Regions from separate parts of the Streptomyces sp. NPDC004111 genome, predicted to be linked through region 1. Evidence: riboswitches for the same ligand, from Rfam matches in the RefSeq annotation. Region 1 holds a riboswitch; the other holds the start of a gene.

Region 1 (9,454 bases):
ACGATGCCGCCGCCGGGGGCGTCCTCGTAGTACGAGATCCCGGGGCCCGTCGGGGTGATGCCGGCCTCCGCCAGCCGTGGCAGCAGCGCCGCGTAGAGCGGCTGGATGACCGGGCCGATGGACTCGACGTCCTTGGCCACACCGGTGAGTTCGGCCACCCGCACACTCGGCAGGCTTTTCAGGACGACGTCTTCGGTGGACATGTGTCCCTCGCTCTCGATCGTACGGAGCCTCGCCTCGACCCGGACCAGCCGGGCCGCCGCCGCCTTCATCGTGGTCTCCAGCTCGGCCTGCCGCAGGCGCAGCATGGCGCGCAGTTCCTCGGTGCCGACCTTCTCGTCCAGGATCTCCTGGACCTGCGCGAGGGTGAAGCCGAGGTCCTTGAGCGCGATGAGGCGGTTGAGGCGGGAGAGCTGGGCCGCGGTGTAGTAGCGGTAGCCGCTGACGGGGTCGACCCGGGCGGGGCGCAGCAGTCCGGTGGCGTCGTAGTGGCGCAGCATCCGGACCGATACGCGGCCGTGCCGGGCGAAGTCTCCGATGGTGAACATGATGTCTCCGAGTTGAGGGCCTCACACGGTGTCAGGGTCAAGCCCCGGCCGCACGCACCGGCGGACCGGCCCGACGGGTGGCCTTCCCCGGCCCGCCGGGCCCGCTCAGGAGTGGGTGAAACCGGGCCGCCGCTTCTCTCAGGAGTGGGTGAAGCCGGGCCGTCGCTTCTCGACGAAGGCCGCCATGCCCTCCTTCTGGTCCGCGGTCGCGAAGACGGCGTGGAAGAGGCGGCGCTCGAAGCGGACCCCCTCCGCGAGGGTCGTCTCGAAGGCCCGGGACACCGCCTCCTTGGCCATCATCGCGACGGGCAGGGACATTCCGGCGACGGTCTCCGCGACGGCCAGCGCCTCGTCGAGGAGTTCACCGGCCGGCACCACCCGGGAGACGAGACCCGCCCGTTCCGCCTCCGCCGCGTCCATGGTGCGCCCCGTCAGGCACATCTCCATGGCCTTCGCCTTGCCGACCGCGCGGGTCAGGCGCTGGGAGCCGCCGATGCCCGGAATGACGCCCAGTTTGATCTCGGGCTGGCCGAACACGGCGGTGTCGGCGGCCAGCAGCATGTCGCACAGCATCGCCAGTTCGCAGCCGCCGCCCAGGGCGTATCCGGAGACGGCCGCGAGGGTCGGGGTGCGCAGCGCACCGAGCCGGTCCCAGGCGGTGAACCAGTCGCTCAGGTACATGTCCGGATAGTCCCGGGGCCGCATCTCCTTGATGTCGGCCCCGGCCGCGAACGCCTTCGGCGATCCGGTGAGGACGATGCAGCCGATGCCGGGGTCCCGGTCCAGGGCCGCCGTCGCGTCGACGACCTCGTTCATCAGCCGCAGGTCGAGCGCGTTGAGGGCCTTGGGGCGGTCGAGCGTGAGGAGCGCGGTGCGGCCCCGGCGCTCGACCCTGATCGTCTCGTACGGTCCCGGTCCGTGCCCGGTCTCCCCGGGCGTCCCCGGCGTCCCGGCTTTCGCGGGTGCCCCGGTCGTCGCGTCCGGCCCGGTGGTCGTGGCGGGGGTCTGCTCGGTCATGCGCCGTCTCCGTCCTGTGCGGTGTGCGGGGCCCCCGCCGCTGGGGGTACGGGGTGTTCCCTGAGCGTGGTGACGATGCCGGAGAAGTCCCTTGCCTGCCCCGGGCCCTCGGCGTACGCGGCGTACAACTCGGCTGCCCGGGAGCCGAGTTCCGTCGCCACCCCGGCGGCCCTGGCGGCGTCGGCGGCCAGCCCCAGGTCCTTGGCCATCAGCGGGGCGGCGAACCCGGGGCGGTAGTCCCGGTTGGCGGGGCTGCCCGGGACCGGGCCGGGGACGGGGCAGTTGGTGGTGAGGGCCCAGCACTGGCCGGACGCGGCTGAGGCCACGTCGTACAGGGCCTGGTGGGACAGGCCCAGGCGCTCGCCCAGGACGAACGCCTCGCTGACCGCGATCATCGAGACGCCCAGGATCATGTTGTTGCAGATCTTCGCGGCCTGCCCGGCGCCGGGGCCGCCGCAGTGCACCGCACGTTTGCCCAGGGCCGCCAGGACGGGTTCGGCCTCGGCGAACTCGGCTTCGCCGCCCCCGGCCATGAAGGTGAGCGTGCCGGCCTCGGCGCCGACGACTCCGCCGGAGACCGGCGCGTCCAGGGCGCGCATCCCGGCGGCGCCCGCGGCCTCGTGGGCGGCGCGCGCGTCTGCCACGTCGATGGTGGAGCAGTCGACGAACAGGGTGCCGGGCCGGGCCGCGGCCAGCAGTCCCTCCTCCCGGTACAGGCCCAGGACGTGCCGTCCCGCGGGCAGCATGGTGATCACCACGTCCGCGCCGGCGGCCACCTCGGCCGCCGATCCGGCGGCCTCCACTCCGGCTGCGACGGCCGTGGCGAGCAGCTCGGGCACCAGGTCGTGGCCGACGACCCGGTGGCCCGCCCCTGCGAGGCGGGCGGCCATGGGTCCGCCCATGTGGCCCAGTCCGACGAAGCCGATCGTGCGCCTGCCGTTCACCACGGCACCTCCTGCGGGTCTGCGGTCAGGTGGAGTTCACCGGTGGCGGGCGGGGCGAACCAGCGCGCCACGTCCGCGTCGGTCACCTCGGCCAGGGTGGCCGGTGACCACCGGGGTGTGCGGTCCTTGTCGACGACCTGCGCCCGGATTCCCTCGATGAGGTCGGGCGAGGCCAGCGCGGCGCAGGAGATCCGGTACTCCCGTTCCAGGACCCGTTCCAGCGGGCCGGGCCGCCGGGCCAGGCGCAGCGCGGCGAGGGTGACCTTCACGGCGGTGGGCGACTTCGTCAGCAGTGTGTCGGCCGCCGTTTGGGCGGCGGGCGCTCCGTGGCCGCGCAGCCGGGCGACGATCTCCTCGGCGGTGCCGGCGGCGTAGCAGTCGTCGATCCACTCGCGCAGGGCGGGCAGTTCGCCGGGCGGTGGCTGCCGCACGTGGCGGCGGAGTGCTTCGTGCACCGGGTGCGCGGCCAGGTCGTCCAGCAGCCGGGGCAGGTCCGCGGCGGGCACGAAGTGGTCGGCGAGCCCGCACAGCAGGGCGTCGGCCGCTCCGATCCGGGCACCGGTCAGTGCCAGGTGGGTGCCGAGTTCCCCGGGTGCGAGGGCGAGCAGGTAGGTGCCGCCCACGTCGGGCACGAAGCCGATGCCGGTCTCCGGCATCGCGATGCGGGAGCGTTCGGTGACGATGCGGACGCTGCCGTGCGCGGAGAGGCCGACGCCGCCGCCCATCACGATGCCGTCCATCAGGGCGACGTACGGCTTCGGGTAGCGGGCGATACGGGCGTTGAGCCGGTACTCGTCGCGCCAGAAGGCGGCGGAGGCGCCGCCCCCGGCACGCGCGTCCTCGTAGATGGCGCGGATGTCGCCGCCCGCGCACAGACCGCGCGGGCCCGCCCCGGTGAGGACGACGCTCTCCACGGCCGGATCGTGCTCCCACGCGGTGAGCGCCTCGTCGACGCGGCGCACCATGGCGGGGGTGAGGGCGTTGAGCGCCTGTGGCCGGTTGAGCGTGAGCAGGCCCGAGCGGCCCTCGGTGCGGAGCAGTACGTGGTCGTCGTCGGCGGTCACCGGAACACCTCCGTCAGCCCGCGGGCCACGATGACGCGCATGATCTCGTTGGTTCCTTCCAGGATCTGGTGGACCCGGAGGTCGCGGACGATCTTCTCGATGCCGTACTCGTGGAGGTAGCCGTATCCGCCGTGGAGCTGGAGTGCGCGGTCGGCGACGGAGTAGCCGGTGTCGGTGGCGAAGCGCTTGGCCATCGCGCACAGCTGCGGGGCCTGCGGATCCGCGCGGTCCAGGGCCTGGGCGGCCTGGTGCACCAGGGCGCGGGCCGCGGCGAGTTCGGTGGCCATGTCGGCGAGCCTGAACTGCAGTGCCTGCGCGTCGAGCAGCCGGCCGCCGAAGGCCTCGCGGTCGGCGAGGTGGGACAGGCTCCGGTTCAGGGCGCTGCGGGCGCCGCCCAGTGAGCACGCGGCGATGCCGAGCCGGCCGCCGTTGAGGCCGCGCATGGCGATCCGGAAGCCGTCGCCGGCCCGGCCGAGCAGCCGGCCGGCGGGCAGGCGCACCCCGTCGAGGACGACCTGGCGGGTGGGCTGGGCGTTCCAGCCCATCTTCCGCTCGTCGGGGCCGAAGGAGAGCCCGGGGTCGTCCCGGTCGACGAGGAACGCGGAGATGCCGCCGGGGCCCGTGCCGCCGGTGCGTGCCATGACGACGTACACCTGGGAGACGCCCGCCCCGGAGATGAACTGCTTCACCCCGGTGAGGACGTAGTGGTCGCCGTCGCGGTCCGCGCGGGTGGTGAGCGCGGCGGCGTCGGAGCCGGCGCCGGGTTCGGTGAGGCAGTAGCTGCCGAGGTCCTCCAGGGAGCACAGCCGGGGCAGCCGGCGGGCCCGCTGCTCCTCGTCGCCGTAGGTGTCGATCATCCAGGCGACCATGTTGTGGATGGAGAGGTAGCCCGCGACGGACGGGCAGCCGGAGGCCAGGGCCTCGAAGATCAGGGCCCCGTCGAGGCGGCCGAGGCCGCTGCCGCCGGCGTCCTCGCGGACGTACACGCCGCCGAGTCCCAGGCCGCCGGCCTTGCGGAGCACGTCGAGGGGGAAGTGCTTGTCCCGGTCCCAGCGGACGGCGTGCGGGGCGAGGTGGTCCTGGGCGAAGTCCAGGGTGGTTTCGACGAGGGCCCGCTGGTCCTCGGTGAGCGGGGTGGAGGTGGTCATGGCGCTCATCCCATGGTCGGCATCGTGAAGCTGGCACCCTCCCTGGCGCCGGACGGCCAGCGCGAGGTGACGGTCTTGGTGCGGGTGCAGAAGCGGATGGCGTCCGGGCCGTGCTGGTTCAGGTCGCCGAATCCGGACCGCTTCCAGCCGCCGAAGGTGTGGTAGGCGACGGGGACCGGGACGGGTACGTTGACGCCGACCATGCCGGTGCTGACGCGGCGGGTGAAGTCGCGGGCGGTGTCGCCGTCCCGGGTGAAGATCGCGACGCCGTTCCCGTACGGGTGCTCGCTGGGCAGCCGCAGGGCCTCCTCGTAGTTCCGGGCGCGTACGACGCAGAGCACGGGTCCGAAGATCTCCTCGCGGTAGATCCGCATCTTCGGGGAGACCCGGTCGAAGAGGGAGGCTCCGGCGAAGAAGCCGTTCTCGTGGCCGGGAAGGGTGAAGTCCCTTCCGTCGACGACGAGTTCGGCGCCCTCCACGACGCCGATGTCGACGTAGCGGCGCACCCGCTCCTGGGCGTCCCTGCTGACGAGGGGGCCGAAGTCGGCCTCCGGGTCGTCGGAGCGGCCGATCCGCAGGGCCTGGACGCGCTCCTTGAGCGCGGCGACCAGCCGGTCGGCGGTCTCCGCGCCGACCGGTACGGCCACCGAGATCGCCATGCAGCGCTCCCCCGCCGAGCCGTACCCGGCGCCGACGAGGGCGTCGACGGCCTGGTCGAGGTCGGCGTCCGGCATCACGACCATGTGGTTCTTGGCGCCGCCGAAGCACTGGGCGCGCTTGCCGCGGGCGGCGGCGGTGGCGTAGAGGTGGGCGGCGACCGGGGTGGAGCCGACGAAGCCGAGGGCCGCGACGCGGGGGTCCTCCAGGAGGGTGTCGACGGCTTCCTTGCCGCCGTTGACGACATTGAGGACGCCGGGCGGCAGGCCGGCCTCCAGGAAGAGTTCGGCGAGCCGCAGCGGGACCGAGGGGGCGCGCTCGGACGGCTTGAGGACGAAGGCGTTTCCGCAGGCGAGGGCGGGGGCGGCCTGCCAGAGCGGGATCATCGCGGGGAAGTTGAAGGGGGTGACTCCGGCGATGACGCCGAGCGGGGAGCGCAGCGAGTGGACGTCGATGCCGGTGCCCGCGTTGTCGGTGAACTCGCCCTTGATCAGGTGCGGGATCCCGGCGGCGAACTCGACGACCTCCAGGCCGCGTTGGAGGTCTCCGTGGGCGTCGGCGACGGTCTTGCCGTGCTCGGACGACAGCAGGGCGGCGAGCGTGTCGCGTTCCTCGTCGACGAGTTGGAGGAAGCGGAGCAGGACGCGGGCGCGCCGCTGCGGGTTCCAGTCGGCCCATTCGCGCTGGGCGTCGGCGGCGTCGGTGACGGCCGCCTCGGTGTCGGCGCGGCCCGCGAGGGGTACGCGGGCCTGCACCGTGCCGGTGTTGGGGTCGTAGACGTCGCCGAAGAGGCCGGAGGTGCCGGCGGTGTGCTTGCCGCCGGTGAAGTGGCCGAGTTCACGGACCATGGGGTGCCTGCTCTCGTCAGGTGGGATCCGGGGAGGGCACGGCGGACCGCCGACGGGGCGCACGGGTGGGTGCGGGGCCGGCGGGCGTCGTGGGACAGCGGACGGGGGCGCCCGTACGGGGGACCGGGCGCGCGAGGGCCGTGCGGCCGGACGCCGGGTACGGGTGCCGCAGTCCTACGAGTGCGGGGTGAGTGGCGCGCGCTCCGCCGGACCACCGGGGCCGTGGGTACAAACCGGTGCCATGCGTGTCTGCTCCATCCTCGTGGAAAACACGGAACGTTCCGCGGCCGGTATCCTGACTCCCGGATCTCCGTGTGCCGCCCGCCTTCCCGACCGCCCCTGGCGGGGCCCGGTCAGTGGCGAGTGGTGACAGCACACTCCCCGGTCACAGTGGCGGGACCGTGCCGGATTCACACCGGCTTCCCTGCACCGCGGACCTTGTGCCACGAACATATAGTTGGACGTCCTAGTAAGTCCACCCCCTCCCCGGGGACTCCCCCGCCCGGCCCGCCGCACTCGCGCGCGCGGATCAACTGCCCTCCTGTACACAGGTGTTGGCCGTCCGGATCGCCGCAGGTGTCCCATGTCACCGTCCGGCATCCGAGCCGTGGTGCCCAAAAGCCGCTCCGGCGCCTACTGTGTGCGGTGCAGCTGGTTCGCCCTGTCCGCCAGGCAGGCGCGTCGCAAGAGGGAACCCGGTGGGAATCCGGGACTGCCCCGCAGCGGTGAGCGGGAACGACCGCCGTCATACGCACTGGGTCCGGCCAGGACCTGGGAAGCGACGGCCAGTAGGAATCCGCCGGAGTTCCGGTGGGTGTGCCCGCGAGTCCGAAGACCTGCCCGTTGCCCGCACGCGACCGATCGCGTGCGGATGTCCCGGTGACCTCGTGGGCGGGTCGGCGTACACAGCAGGCGGAGGACCGCGCTCGTCGCGCGCGGCACACTCCGTCCGGTTTCGTCATCCCTTCGCGTCCGCGTCCCGTCGCCGGGGCTCTCAGGAGTCGTCTCGCGAAGGAGATTTCCGTGACAGCGAAGCCCGCAGCCGCGGCAGCACGGTCCACCGTGCACGGCTACCCCCGCCAGGGTGCGCACCGTGAACTGAAGAAGGCCGTCGAGGGCTACTGGAAGGGCCGGGTCACCGCCGACGCCCTCCGCCGGACCGCACAGGACCTGCGCCGGGCGAACTGGCGCCAGTTGGCCGACGCCGGCATCCACGAGGTGCCCACCGGCGACTTCTCGTACTACGACCATGTGCTGGACACCAGCGTCATGGTCGGTGCCGTCCCCGACCGCCACCGCGCGGCCGTCGACGCCGACGCGCTCGACGGGTACTTCGCCATGGCGCGCGGCAACCAGGACGTGGCGCCGCTGGAAATGACCAAGTGGTTCGACACCAACTACCACTACCTGGTGCCCGAGCTGGGGCCCGGTACGGTCTTCACGGCCGACTCCACCAAGCAGGTCGCGGAGCTGACGGAGGCCCTCGCGCTGGGGCACCGCGCGCGACCCGTGCTGGTCGGCCCGCTCACGTACCTGCTGCTGGCCAAGCCCGCCCCCGGTGTGGCCGCGGACTTCGAGCCGCTCACCCTGCTCGACCGGCTGCTGCCGGTGTACGCGGAGGTGCTCGCCGACCTGCGGGCGGCCGGGGCGCAGTGGGTGCAGCTGGACGAGCCCGCCCTGGTCCAGGACCGCACCCCGGCCGAACTGAACGCCGCTTCGCGCGCCTACCGCGACCTGGGCGGGCTGAGCGACCGGCCGCAGCTCCTGGTCGCGTCGTACTTCGACCGGCTCGGCGACGCGCTCCCCGTGCTGGCCAGGGCCCCGATCGAGGGCCTGGCGATGGACTTCACCGGTCCCGCCGCCGCCAACCTGGACGCGCTGGCCGGCGTCGGCGGGCTGCCGGGCAAGCGGCTGGTCGCGGGCGTCGTCGACGGCCGCAACATCTGGATCAACGACTTCGAGAAGTCGCTGGGTGTCCTCGGCACCCTCCTGGGCCTCGCGGACCGGGTCGACGTCGCCGCCTCCTGCTCGCTGCTGCACGTCCCGCTGGACGCCGCGGCCGAGCGCGACATCAACCGGGAGATCCTGCGCTGGCTGGCCTTCGCCAAGCAGAAGACGACCGAGATCGTCACCCTGGCCAAGGGGCTGACGCAGGGCACCTCCGCGATCACCGCCGAACTCGCCGCCAACCGGGCCGATCTGGCCTCCCGCGCGCACTCCCCCATCACCCGCGACCCGGCGGTGCGCGCCCGGGTGGCGGCCGTCACCGACGCGGACGGCCGCCGCTCGGCCCCGTACGAGGAGCGGGCGCCCGCCCAGCGCGCGCACCTGGGCCTGCCGCTGCTGCCGACCACCACGATCGGTTCGTTCCCGCAGACCGCGGAACTGCGCACGGCCCGCGCCGACCTGCGCGCCGGACGCATCGACGCGGCGGGCTACGAGCAGCGCATCGAGGCCGAGATCCGCGACGTGCTCGCCTTCCAGGAGAAGGCCGGCATCGACGTCCTGGTGCACGGCGAGCCCGAACGCAACGACATGGTGCAGTACTTCGCCGAGCAGCTGACGGGCTATCTCGCCACCCAGCACGGCTGGGTGCAGTCCTACGGCACCCGCTACGTCCGCCCGCCGGTGCTGGCCGGGGACATCTCCCGGCCGGAGCCGATGACGGTGCGCTGGACGTCGTACGCCGGTTCCCTCACCGACCGGCCGGTCAAGGGCATGCTGACCGGCCCGGTCACCATGCTCGCCTGGTCGTTCGTACGGGACGACCAGCCGCTCGGCGACACCGCGCGGCAGGTCGCGCTCGCCCTGCGCGACGAGGTCAACGACCTGGAGGCGGCGGGCACTTCGGTCATCCAGGTCGACGAACCCGCGCTCCGCGAGACCCTGCCGCTGCGCGCCGACGGCCACGGCGCCTATCTGGCGTGGGCGACGGAGTCGTTCCGGCTGAGCACCTCCGGGGTGCGTGCGCGGACCCAGATCCACACGCACATGTGCTACGCCGAGTTCGGTGACATCGTGCAGGCCATCGACGACCTCGACGCCGACGTCATCAGCCTGGAGGCGGCCCGTTCGCACATGCAGGTGGCGCGCGAGCTGGCCGAACACGGTTACCCGCGCGAGGCCGGCCCCGGCGTGTACGACATCCACTCGCCGCGGATCCCCTCCGCCGAGGAGGCGGCGGCCCTGCTGCGCAAGGGACTTGAGGCCATTCCGGCCGACCGGCTG
Region 2 (9,454 bases), on a different contig from region 1:
GTGCACCAGTCCCTTGAGGGGGACGTCGGCGCTGGAGGTGGTGACGATCCGGCCCGGCACCTCGGCGACGGACGGGTCCGGCGACCACAGCTGGGTGTCGGCACCGATGTGGACGACGTGGATCCGCTCGCGCCGTACGCCGAGGTGCTCGACGATCTCGGCCTGCGAGGAGCCGGACACGGTGAGCACCGACGGCAGCCGGCGGGCGACCCGCTTCTGCATCCGGGTGAAGCCGTACCAGCGGCGCACCGACAGGTTCTTGAGCCGGGTGTCCGCGGCGTCGAGGTCGAGCTGCCGGTCGACGGTGATGGGGTGGTGAATGGTCGTCACCAGGGGGGCGCCGAGGTCGCCGAGCAGTCCGTAACCGAGGGTCTGGTTGTCGTGCACGACGTCGAACTCGCCGCGCCGGGCGGCCAGGTGGCGCTTGGCGCGCAGCGAGAAGGTCAGCGGCTCGGGGAATCCGCCGGTGCGCATGGTGGCGAACTCGACGGCGTCGATCCAGTCGCGGAACTCCTCGCGCCGCGGGGTGCGGAACGGGTCGGGGCTGCGGTACAGGTCCAGGCTCGGCAGCTCGGTGAGCGCGACGCCCTCGTCGAGCACCGGGTAGGGCTGCGCGCCGAGCACCTCGACGTGGTGCCCGAGTCGGGCGAGTTCCCGGGAGAGGTGGCGGACGTAGACGCCCTGGCCGCCGCAGAACGGGTTCCCCTTGTAGGAGAGGAGCGCGATGCGCAACGGGCGGTCCCCGTCGCCTGCGCCTGCTTCCCCTCGTGCGGCGTCCCCTGTCTGGGGGCCCGCCTGTATGGCCTCAGCGGTCACTCCCGGCCCCCTTCTTGACGCACTCCCGCCGGAGCGTAGCCGCTGGCGCTAATCTAGAACAAGTTCCAGAGTTGATCGAACACGGAGCTTTGAATCTACCGGCAGTAGGCGGCGGCGTAAGGTCCGGATCAGGTGATTCGCGCCACGGCTCACGGGCGGGCGCGACACGCGGGAGACCGCGGCCGACGACGCAGGCAGACGGGCGCGCGCAGCGCACGGGGCGCACAGGGAACACGGGGACACCATGAGAGCGGAAGCCAGGACGGCGGGCGGCGGGGCGAGCGGCCGGGGCAGCGGGCCGGGCCGGAGCGCGGGCGGGGACCGGGAGACGGGTTCCGCACGGGCCGCCGGGAGCGGCCGGGGCCAGGGCTCCGCCCGCGGCAACGGCCTGGGCCCGGCCGCCCCCGCGCTGACCGAGCGCCAGGAGGCCCGCCGCCGCCGCATCCTGCACGCCAGCGCGCAGCTGGCCAGCCGGGGCGGCTTCGACGCGGTCCAGATGCGCGAGGTCGCGGAGGAGGCGGGCGTGGCACTGGGGACCCTCTACCGCTACTTCCCCTCCAAGGTGCACCTGCTGGTCGCCACCATGCAGGACCAGCTGCACCACATGCACACCACGCTGCGCAAGCGGCCCCCGGCGGCCACGTCCTCGTCGGAGCGGGTGGCGGAGACCCTGATGCGGGCGTTCCGCGCGCTGCAGCGCGAGCCGAACCTGGCGGACGCCATGGTCCGTGCCCTGACCTTCGCGGACCGCTCGGTCAGCCCGGAGGTGGACACCGTCTCCCGGCAGACCACCGCGATCATCCTGGACGCCATGGGGCTCTCCGACGCCCAGGACCGGCCCACCCCACAGCAGCTCTCGGCGGTGCGGGTCATCGAGCACACCTGGCACTCGGCCCTGATCACCTGGCTCTCGGGCCGGGCCTCGATCGCCCAGGTGAAGATCGACATCGAGACGGTGTGCAAGCTGATCGACGTGACCTCGGCGCAGGCGGCGGCCCCGGGGCAGGCCCCGTCCGGCGCGCCGGACGGCACGGCGAAGTAGCGGGGCACGGGGCGGGCGGGCCGACTCCTCGACGGCCCGCACCGTCCCGCACCCCGCGGTCCTCGGCCCGCCGCTCACTCCTCCGGCGGGAACACCGGCTCCCCCGTGTCGCGCAGCGCGATGGCGATCGCCTCGACCGGGCAGCCCTCCGCCGCGGCCAGTACGTCCTCGTCGGCGTCGACGTCCGGGTGCACCGGGTGGGACTGCCGGGCGGAGTCCAGGCGGAAGGAGCCGGGGGCGGCGGCGACGCACATGCCGGAGCCGATGCACACGCCCCGGTCCACCTCCACGTGCCAGCGGTCGCCCATCAGGCGTCCTGCCCCGGGGCCTCGTACCCGGCGGGCAGGTGGATCATCTTGTGCTCCAGGTACTCGCCGTACCCCTCGGGGCCGAACTCGCGGCCCAGGCCGGAGTTCTTGTAGCCGCCGAAGGGGCCCATCATGTCGATGCTGAAGGTGTTGACCGAGTAGGTGCCGGTGCGCACCCGGCGGGCCACCTCGACGCCGCGGTCCACGTCGGCCGTCCAGACGCTGCCGCTCAGGCCGTACTCGGAGTCGTTGGCGATACGGACCGCCTCCGCCTCGTCCTCGTACGGCAGCAGGCACATCACCGGACCGAAGATCTCCTCGCGGGCCACCCGCGTCGTGTTGTCGACGCCGCCGAGCAGGGTGGGCTCGACGTACCAGCCGCGTTCCCGGCCGGCCGGGCGTCCGCCGCCGGCCAGGACCTTGGCGCCCTCCTCCTGGCCGATCCGGATGTAGTCGAGGGAGCGCTGCTGCTGGCGCCGGGCGACCAGCGGTCCGACCTCGGTGGCCGGGTCCATCGGGTCGCCGACCTTGAGCGCGCCCGCCGCCGCGGCGAAGGCCTCGGCGAACTCGTCGTAGCGGGAACGGGGGGCCAGGATGCGCGACTGGGCCACGCAGGCCTGTCCGTTCAGCATCCAGGCGAAGGGGGCGATGCCGGCGACGGTCGTCCCCAGGTCGGCGTCGGGGAGGATGACGGCCGCCGACTTGCCGCCGAGTTCCAGGGTGACGCGGCTGAGGTTGCGGGAGGCGACCTCCATCACGCGCTTGCCCGCGGCGACCGATCCGGTGAAGGACACCTTGTCCACACCGGGGTGCGCGACCAGGTACTCGCTGACCTCGCGCTCGGCGGGCAGGATGGAGAGCACGCCCTCGGGAAGCCCCGCCTCGGTGCAGATCTCCGCGAGGAGATAGCCGTCCAGGGGCGTCTCGGGCGAGGTCTTCAGCACGGCCGTGCAGCCGCTGAGCAGGGCGGGTGCCAGCTTGGCCGCGGCGGTGAACTGGGGGACGTTCCAGGGGACCACCGCCGCGACGACCCCGACCGGCTCGCGCCGCACCAGCAGATTGCCCAGGGCGCCGGTGCGGCGGGTCTCCACCGGGAAGTCCTGCGCCACCTTGATCGTCGTGTCCCACACCATCATCGCGGCGAGCGCCTGCATCATCACGCTCGCGGTGTACGGGGTGCCGTTCTGCGCGCTGATGACGCGGGCGATCTCCTCGTGGCGCACCGCGATGGCGTCCTTGATGCGGGTGACGACCTCGATCCGCTCCGCCAGTGTCATCCGGGGCCAGGGCCCCTCGTCGAAGGCCCTGCGGGCCGCCGCCACCGCCCGGTCCACGTCCGCCTCGGCGGCGTGCGGGACCCGGCCGATGACCTGTTCGGTGTGCGGGGAGACCACTTCGATGACGTCGGAACCGGACGGCTCGACCAACTTGCCTGCGATGAAGAGCTGTTGGTGTTCGACGAGTTCGGTCATGGCTGTCGCCTCCCGCGAGTCCGGCCCGGTGCACTACTGCTGACGCTCCATCAGTTACCGCTCCCCCCGAACTGATACCAGTTCTAGTTCGTACGGGGAAGGGGTGCGACGCGCCCGGCCGCGAGCAGCGGGGCGAGGGCGAGCAGCATGCACAGGCCGCCCACCGGGAGGAGGTCGAGGCTGACGGCCATGCAGACCGTGCCCGCCACCAGGGCGGTCACCATGAGGATCCGGGTGCGGACGGAGGCGGCGGTCAGGGCCGCCAGGACGACCAGGCCGACGAAGAAGAGCTGCGGGACCACCCCGTAGACGACCGGCTCGACCCCGGGGACCGCCTTGACCTGCCGGAAGATCTCGCGCATCGCGGGCCGGTCCTCGGCGATCAGCCCGGACACCAGGTCGATCGCCGCCTGCACGGCGGTGGCGAGCAGCCCGGCACCCGTCACCAGCAGGGCCGCCGAGGCCGCCGGGCGCCGCGACGCGGGCGCCGAACGGTACAGCTGGCGCAGGACCGGAACGAACAGGAGCACCCCGACGAGCATCGCGAGATGCCCCAGCGTCCAGCCGGTGCCCGGCGTGCCCCGCTCGCTGAGCAGCCGGACGGCGCCGTACACGACCAGCGAAACGGGCGCCGCGACGAGCGCGAACCGGGTGAACCCGGCGGGCCGGACGAGGCCGGAGGGGGTACGGGGGGCGGTGGCGGGGACCGGGGCGGGCCGGTCCTGCGGGGCGGGCCGGCCGTGCGGGGCGGTGGTGCGGGGAGCGGCGGCGTGCGGGGCGGTGGTGCGGGGGGCGGTGGTGCGGGGGGCGGTGGTGTGCGGGGCGGTGGTGCGGGGGGCGGTGGTGTGCTGGGTGTGCGTCGGGTTCGTCATGCGTCGATCTTGTCCGCGTACAGCCATGCGGCCCATCCGGGACAACCACGGGGCACCCCCGACAACGACCCCGAGAATCCTGGGGGTCGACACCCGCACCGTCCCCCACCTCGCACTGGAACCCGTTCTAGTTATAGTGACCGCAAGGCAAGTCCCGCACCACTCGCGACAGTTGGGGGAGCCATGACACAGGTGACCGAGCACGGCGGCGGCGTCTGGAGCATCAAGGTCCCGATCCCGGACAACCCCCTCGGCCACACCCTGGTGCACCTCGTGGACACCGACCGCGGGCCGGTGCTGATCGACACCGGCTGGGACGACCCCGCCTCCTGGGACACCCTGACCGCCGGGCTCGCCGCCCTCGACGTACGCGTCGCCGACGTGCACGGCGTGGTCATCACCCACCACCACCCCGACCACCACGGCCTCTCCGGGCAGGTGCGCGACGTCTCCGGCGCGTGGATCGCCATGCACGCCGCCGACGCCGAGGTGGTCCGCCGCACCCGCGGCGCCGAACCGGACGTCTGGCTCGACTACCTGACCGCCAAGCTGGCCGCCGCCGGGGCCCCCGAGGACCACCTCGGTCCGCTGCGCGCCGCCCGCGGGTCGGGGCGGATGCGCACGCTGCCGGGGCTGCGGGCGGCGCTCCCGGACCGGGAGATCGTGCCCGGGGAACTGCTGCCGCTGGCGGGCCGCGCGCTGCGCGCCGTATGGACCCCGGGCCACACGCCCGGCCATGTGTGCCTGCATCTGGAGGAGGAGCACCCGGCCGGTCTGCCCGGCCACGGGCGGCTCTTCTCCGGTGACCACCTGCTCCCCGGCATCACCCCGCACATCGGCCTGTACGAGGACCCGGACGACGACGCCACCGGCCCCGACCCGGGCGGCCGGCTCCGTTCGAGCGCGGGGGACCCCCTCGGCGACTACATGGCCTCCCTGGAGCGGATCGCCCGGCTGGACGTCGCCGAGGTGCTGCCCGCCCACCAGCACCCCTTCACCACCCCGCGCGAGCGCGTCGAGGAACTCCTCGCCCACCACGAGGAACGCCTCGCCGGGCTGCGCGCCCTGCTGGCCGCGCCCCTCACGCCCTGGCAGCTCGCGGAGCGGATGGAGTGGAACCGGCCCTGGGAACAGATCCCCTACGGCTCGCGCAACATCGCCGTGTCCGAGGCCGAGGCCCATCTGCGCCGACTGGTGAAACTGGGACACGCGGAGGCCGTACCGGGCAGCGATCCGGTGACCTACACGGCGGTGTGACGGCGGGGCGGCGGCGGCGCGACGGCGGGCCCGACCCCGGACAGGTCGGTAGAGTGTGCGAGTCGTCATCATGCCCGTACGGGAGAAGCCGGTGCGAATCCGGCACTGACCCGCAACCGTGATTCCCATCGCGCGCGATCCCTCGCCGCGGTGCGAAGAGTCGGAACGCCCGGCCCGCATGACTGGCACGGCACCGTCGAGGTAGAGGTACACGGGGCCGGTGCCGCGGTGCCTGTCGAAGGGGTCCGTGCCCGGCCGCCCTTCAGGAGAGGCACCACCGACATGACCCTTCGCCGCAGCGCCGCAGCGCTCGCCGCAGCCGCCGTTCTCGGTGCGGTGGCCGCTCCGGCCGCCTCCGCCGCGCCGGCCCCGTCGCCGGTGGCGATCCCCTCGGGGCTGTACGGCAAGAGCGACCCGACGTACGACGGTGTCTTCCGGCAGTCCCTCGCCCTGCTCGCCCAGCAGACCGTCGGAGTGAAGCCGGCCACGAAGGCGGTCGACTGGCTGGTGGCCCAGCAGTGCGACAACGGCGGCTTCCCCGCCTTCCGGGCCGACGCGAGCAGGCCCTGCGACGCGAAGGTGCTGGTCGACACCAACGCGACGGCCGCCGCCGTACAGGCGCTGAAGGCGCTCGGCGGGCAGGACGCCACGGTGAAGAAGGCCGTGGGCTGGCTGAAGTCCGTCCAGAACAAGGACGGCGGCTGGCCCTACTCCCCCGGCACGCCGAGCGACGCCAACTCCACCTCGATCGTGGTGGGCGCCCTGGTCGCGGCCGGTGAGCGGCCCAAGGACGCCATGGGCAAGGACTGGAAGTCGTCGCTCGACGCACTGCTGGCCTTCCAGGCGGACTGCGCGGGCAAGGCGGAGAACCAGGGCGCCTTCGCCTTCCAGCCCGACAAGGCGGGGAAGAAGTTCCCGAACGCCGACGCGACCGCCGCCGTGGTGACCGCGGCGGCCCAGAAGACGATGGTCGTCGCCCCGGCCAAGACCAACGAGGAGCTCAAGCCCGCGGCCGACTGCGAGGCGGGCATGACCTCCCCCGAGGCCGCCGTGGACGGTGGCTCCGACTACCTCGCCCGGCTGCTCGCGAAGAACGGTCAGCACCTGATGTCGGCGATGCCGGGCGCCGAGGACAAGCCCGACTTCGGCAACACCGCGGACGCCACGGTGGCGCTGGCCGCCGCGGGCCACCGGGACGCCGCCGCGAAGCCCGCCCAGTGGCTGGCCCGCAACGGTGCGGCCTGGGCGAAGCAGACCGGTCCCGCCGCCTGGGCCCAGCTGGTCTTCGCCGCGCACGCCACCGGCATGGACCCGCGCTCCTTCGGCGGCACCGACCTCGTCGAGCAGCTCAACGCGACCGGCCCCGCGCCGCAGGCGAAGCAGGCCGCGGAGGACGCCGGGAAGAAGGACGAGGCGAAGAAGGACGACACGGGCGGCTCCTCCGCCACCTGGTGGGTCGTCGGTGTCGCCTTCGTGGCGAGCATGGGCGCGGGCTTCCTGATCAGCGGCCGCAACAAGAAGAACCAGCAGCTGTGAGCCGGACCGCCGCGGCCCGCCGCGCGAAGTGCGCCGCACCGCTGCTCGCCGTGGCGATGGGGCTGGGCGCGCTGCTGCCCGCGGGCGCCGCAGCGGCGGCGGACCAGGGCTCCGGCTACCGCTACTGGTCGTTCTGGGAGCGTGACGGCGGCACCTGGACGTACGCGACCCAGGGAGCCGCCACCACCCGTCCGGCCGACGGCGCGGTCCAGGGATTCCGGTTCGCCGTGAGCCAGGACTCGCAGGACGCCGCCAAGCCGCGCGGGGAAGCGGGCTTCGAAGCGATCTGCGCCAAGACCCCCGCCCAACCGGGCAGCAAGCGCCTCGCCCTCGTGCTGGACTTCGGAACGCCGCAGGACGCCCCGGACGGCGAGACGCCGCCCGCACCGCGCGGCGTGTGCGCCCGGGTGGGCGAGGACGCGACGACCGCCGAAGCGCTGGCGGAGGTGGCCAGGCCGCTGCGCTACAACAACGCGGCGCTGCTCTGTGCCATCGCCGGCTACCCCAGGACCGGGTGCGCCGACCAGGTGAGCGGAACGTCCTCGCAGAACGCCGAGCCGTCCGCGCCCGCTCCCACCGCCGACTCTCCTTCCGCCTCCGCCTCGCAGGACGACGGGGGCACGGGCCCGTCCGCCGGTGTCCTGGTCGGACTCGCCGCCGTGCTGGCGCTGGGCGCCGCCGCCGTGTGGCAGGCCCGCCGCCGTCGGGGATGAGCGGCGCGACGAAGCCGGAGGGCAGCACCCCCTCCGGCCGCCGCGACCCGGCCGGCAGGGGCACCGGCCGACCGGTCCGCGGGCCGGCCGGTCCGCTGCGGGCCCCCGCCGCCAGCCGCAGCAACGCGCTGCACGCCGGGGCCTGGTGGCTGTGGGCACTGGGACTCGCCACGGCCGCCTCCCGCACCACCAATCCGCTGCTGCTCGGGCTGATCGTCGGCGTCGCCGGGTACGTGGTCGCGGCCCGGCGCACGGACGCGCCGTGGGCACGGTCGTACGGCGCCTTCGTCAAGCTGGGCCTGATGGTGCTGGTGATCCGGCTGGTGTTCTCGGTCTTCCTCGGCTCGCCGATCCCGGGACAGCATGTGCTCCTCACCCTGCCGGAAGTACCGCTTCCGGACTGGGCGCAGGGGGTGCGGCTCGGCGGGCGGGTCACCGCGGAACAGCTCGTCTTCGCCCTGTACGACGGCCTCAAGCTCGCCACCCTGCTCATCTGCGTGGGCGCGGCGAACGCGCTGGCCAACCCGGCCCGGCTGCTCAAGTCGCTGCCCGGCGCCCTGTACGAGGCGGGGGTGGCGGTCGTCGTCGCGATGACCTTCGCGCCGAACATGGTCTCCGACGTCGTACGGCTGCGGACCGCCCGGCGGCTGCGCGGCCGGCCCACCGGCGGGGTGAGGGCGCTGCTCCAGATCGGGCTTCCGGTGCTGGAGGGTGCGCTGGAGAGGTCGGTGGCGCTGGCCGCTTCGATGGACGCCCGGGGGTACGGGCGCACCGCGCAGGTCCCGCCCCGGGTGCGGCACCTGACGACGGTGCTCACCCTCGGCGGACTGCTCGGGGTGTGCGCGGGGGCGTACGGGCTGCTCGCCGCGCAGGGTGCCGGGTACGGCCTGCCGGTGCTGCTGATCGGGCTGGCCGCCGCGATGGCCGGGCTGCGGCTCGGCGGGCAGCGCAGCGTGCGCACCCGGTACCGGCCGGACCGGTGGGGGGTGCGGGCCTGGCTGGTCGCCGGGTCGGGGGCGGTCGTGGCCGCGTCGATGATCTGGGCCGCCTCGTACGACCCGCAGGCCCTGCACCCGGGGGTGCTGCCGCTGGTGGCGCCGCAGTTCCCGGTGTGGCCGGCGCTGTCGGTGCTGGTGGGGCTGCTGCCCGCGGTCGTGGCCCCCGTACCGCCCGCCCTGTCCCCGCCGTCCGCCGCCTCCGTACCGCCCGCTGTCAGAGGAAAGCAAAAGTGATCCGGTTCGAGAACGTCTCCGTGCGGTACGAGGGTGCTGCCGCGCCCGCGATCCAGGGCGTCGATCTGACCGTCCCCGAGGGTGAGCTGGTGCTGCTGGTCGGCCCGTCCGGGGTCGGCAAGTCGACCCTGCTGGGCGCGGTGTCGGGGCTGGTGCCGCACTTCACCGGGGGTGTGCTGAGCGGCCGGGTCACCGTCGACGGCCGG

The links. Region 1 has a riboswitch for cobalamin ahead of ACFYVL_RS20370 (CoA-acylating methylmalonate-semialdehyde dehydrogenase). Riboswitches for the same ligand answer to the same signal wherever they lie in the genome.
Region 2: linked by a shared signal. The riboswitch ahead of ACFYVL_RS19475 (prenyltransferase/squalene oxidase repeat-containing protein) and the one ahead of ACFYVL_RS20370 (CoA-acylating methylmalonate-semialdehyde dehydrogenase) in region 1 are both predicted to bind cobalamin.

Annotation. Positions count from the first base shown of each region.
Region 1 is NZ_JBIAMU010000010.1:34,525-43,978, reverse strand. Features, by position in the region: gene ACFYVL_RS20395 (MerR family transcriptional regulator) at 1-548, opposite strand, end outside; gene ACFYVL_RS20390 (enoyl-CoA hydratase) at 687-1,565, opposite strand; gene mmsB (3-hydroxyisobutyrate dehydrogenase) at 1,562-2,509, opposite strand; gene ACFYVL_RS20380 (enoyl-CoA hydratase/isomerase family protein) at 2,506-3,573, opposite strand; gene ACFYVL_RS20375 (acyl-CoA dehydrogenase family protein) at 3,570-4,730, opposite strand; gene ACFYVL_RS20370 (CoA-acylating methylmalonate-semialdehyde dehydrogenase) at 4,727-6,226, opposite strand; cobalamin riboswitch at 6,494-6,689, opposite strand; cobalamin riboswitch at 6,862-7,085, shown strand; gene metE (5-methyltetrahydropteroyltriglutamate--homocysteine S-methyltransferase) at 7,250-9,454, shown strand, end outside.
Region 2 is NZ_JBIAMU010000009.1:192,481-201,934, reverse strand. Features, by position in the region: gene ACFYVL_RS19505 (glycosyltransferase family 4 protein) at 1-816, opposite strand, end outside; gene ACFYVL_RS19500 (TetR family transcriptional regulator) at 1,061-1,858, shown strand; gene ACFYVL_RS19495 (ferredoxin) at 1,933-2,166, opposite strand; gene ACFYVL_RS19490 (aldehyde dehydrogenase) at 2,166-3,638, opposite strand; gene ACFYVL_RS19485 (hypothetical protein) at 3,722-4,510, opposite strand; gene ACFYVL_RS19480 (MBL fold metallo-hydrolase) at 4,694-5,767, shown strand; cobalamin riboswitch at 5,810-5,960, shown strand; gene ACFYVL_RS19475 (prenyltransferase/squalene oxidase repeat-containing protein) at 6,050-7,303, shown strand; gene ACFYVL_RS19470 (SCO2322 family protein) at 7,360-8,016, shown strand; gene ACFYVL_RS19465 (energy-coupling factor transporter transmembrane component T) at 8,013-9,248, shown strand; gene ACFYVL_RS19460 (ABC transporter ATP-binding protein) at 9,245-9,454, shown strand, end outside.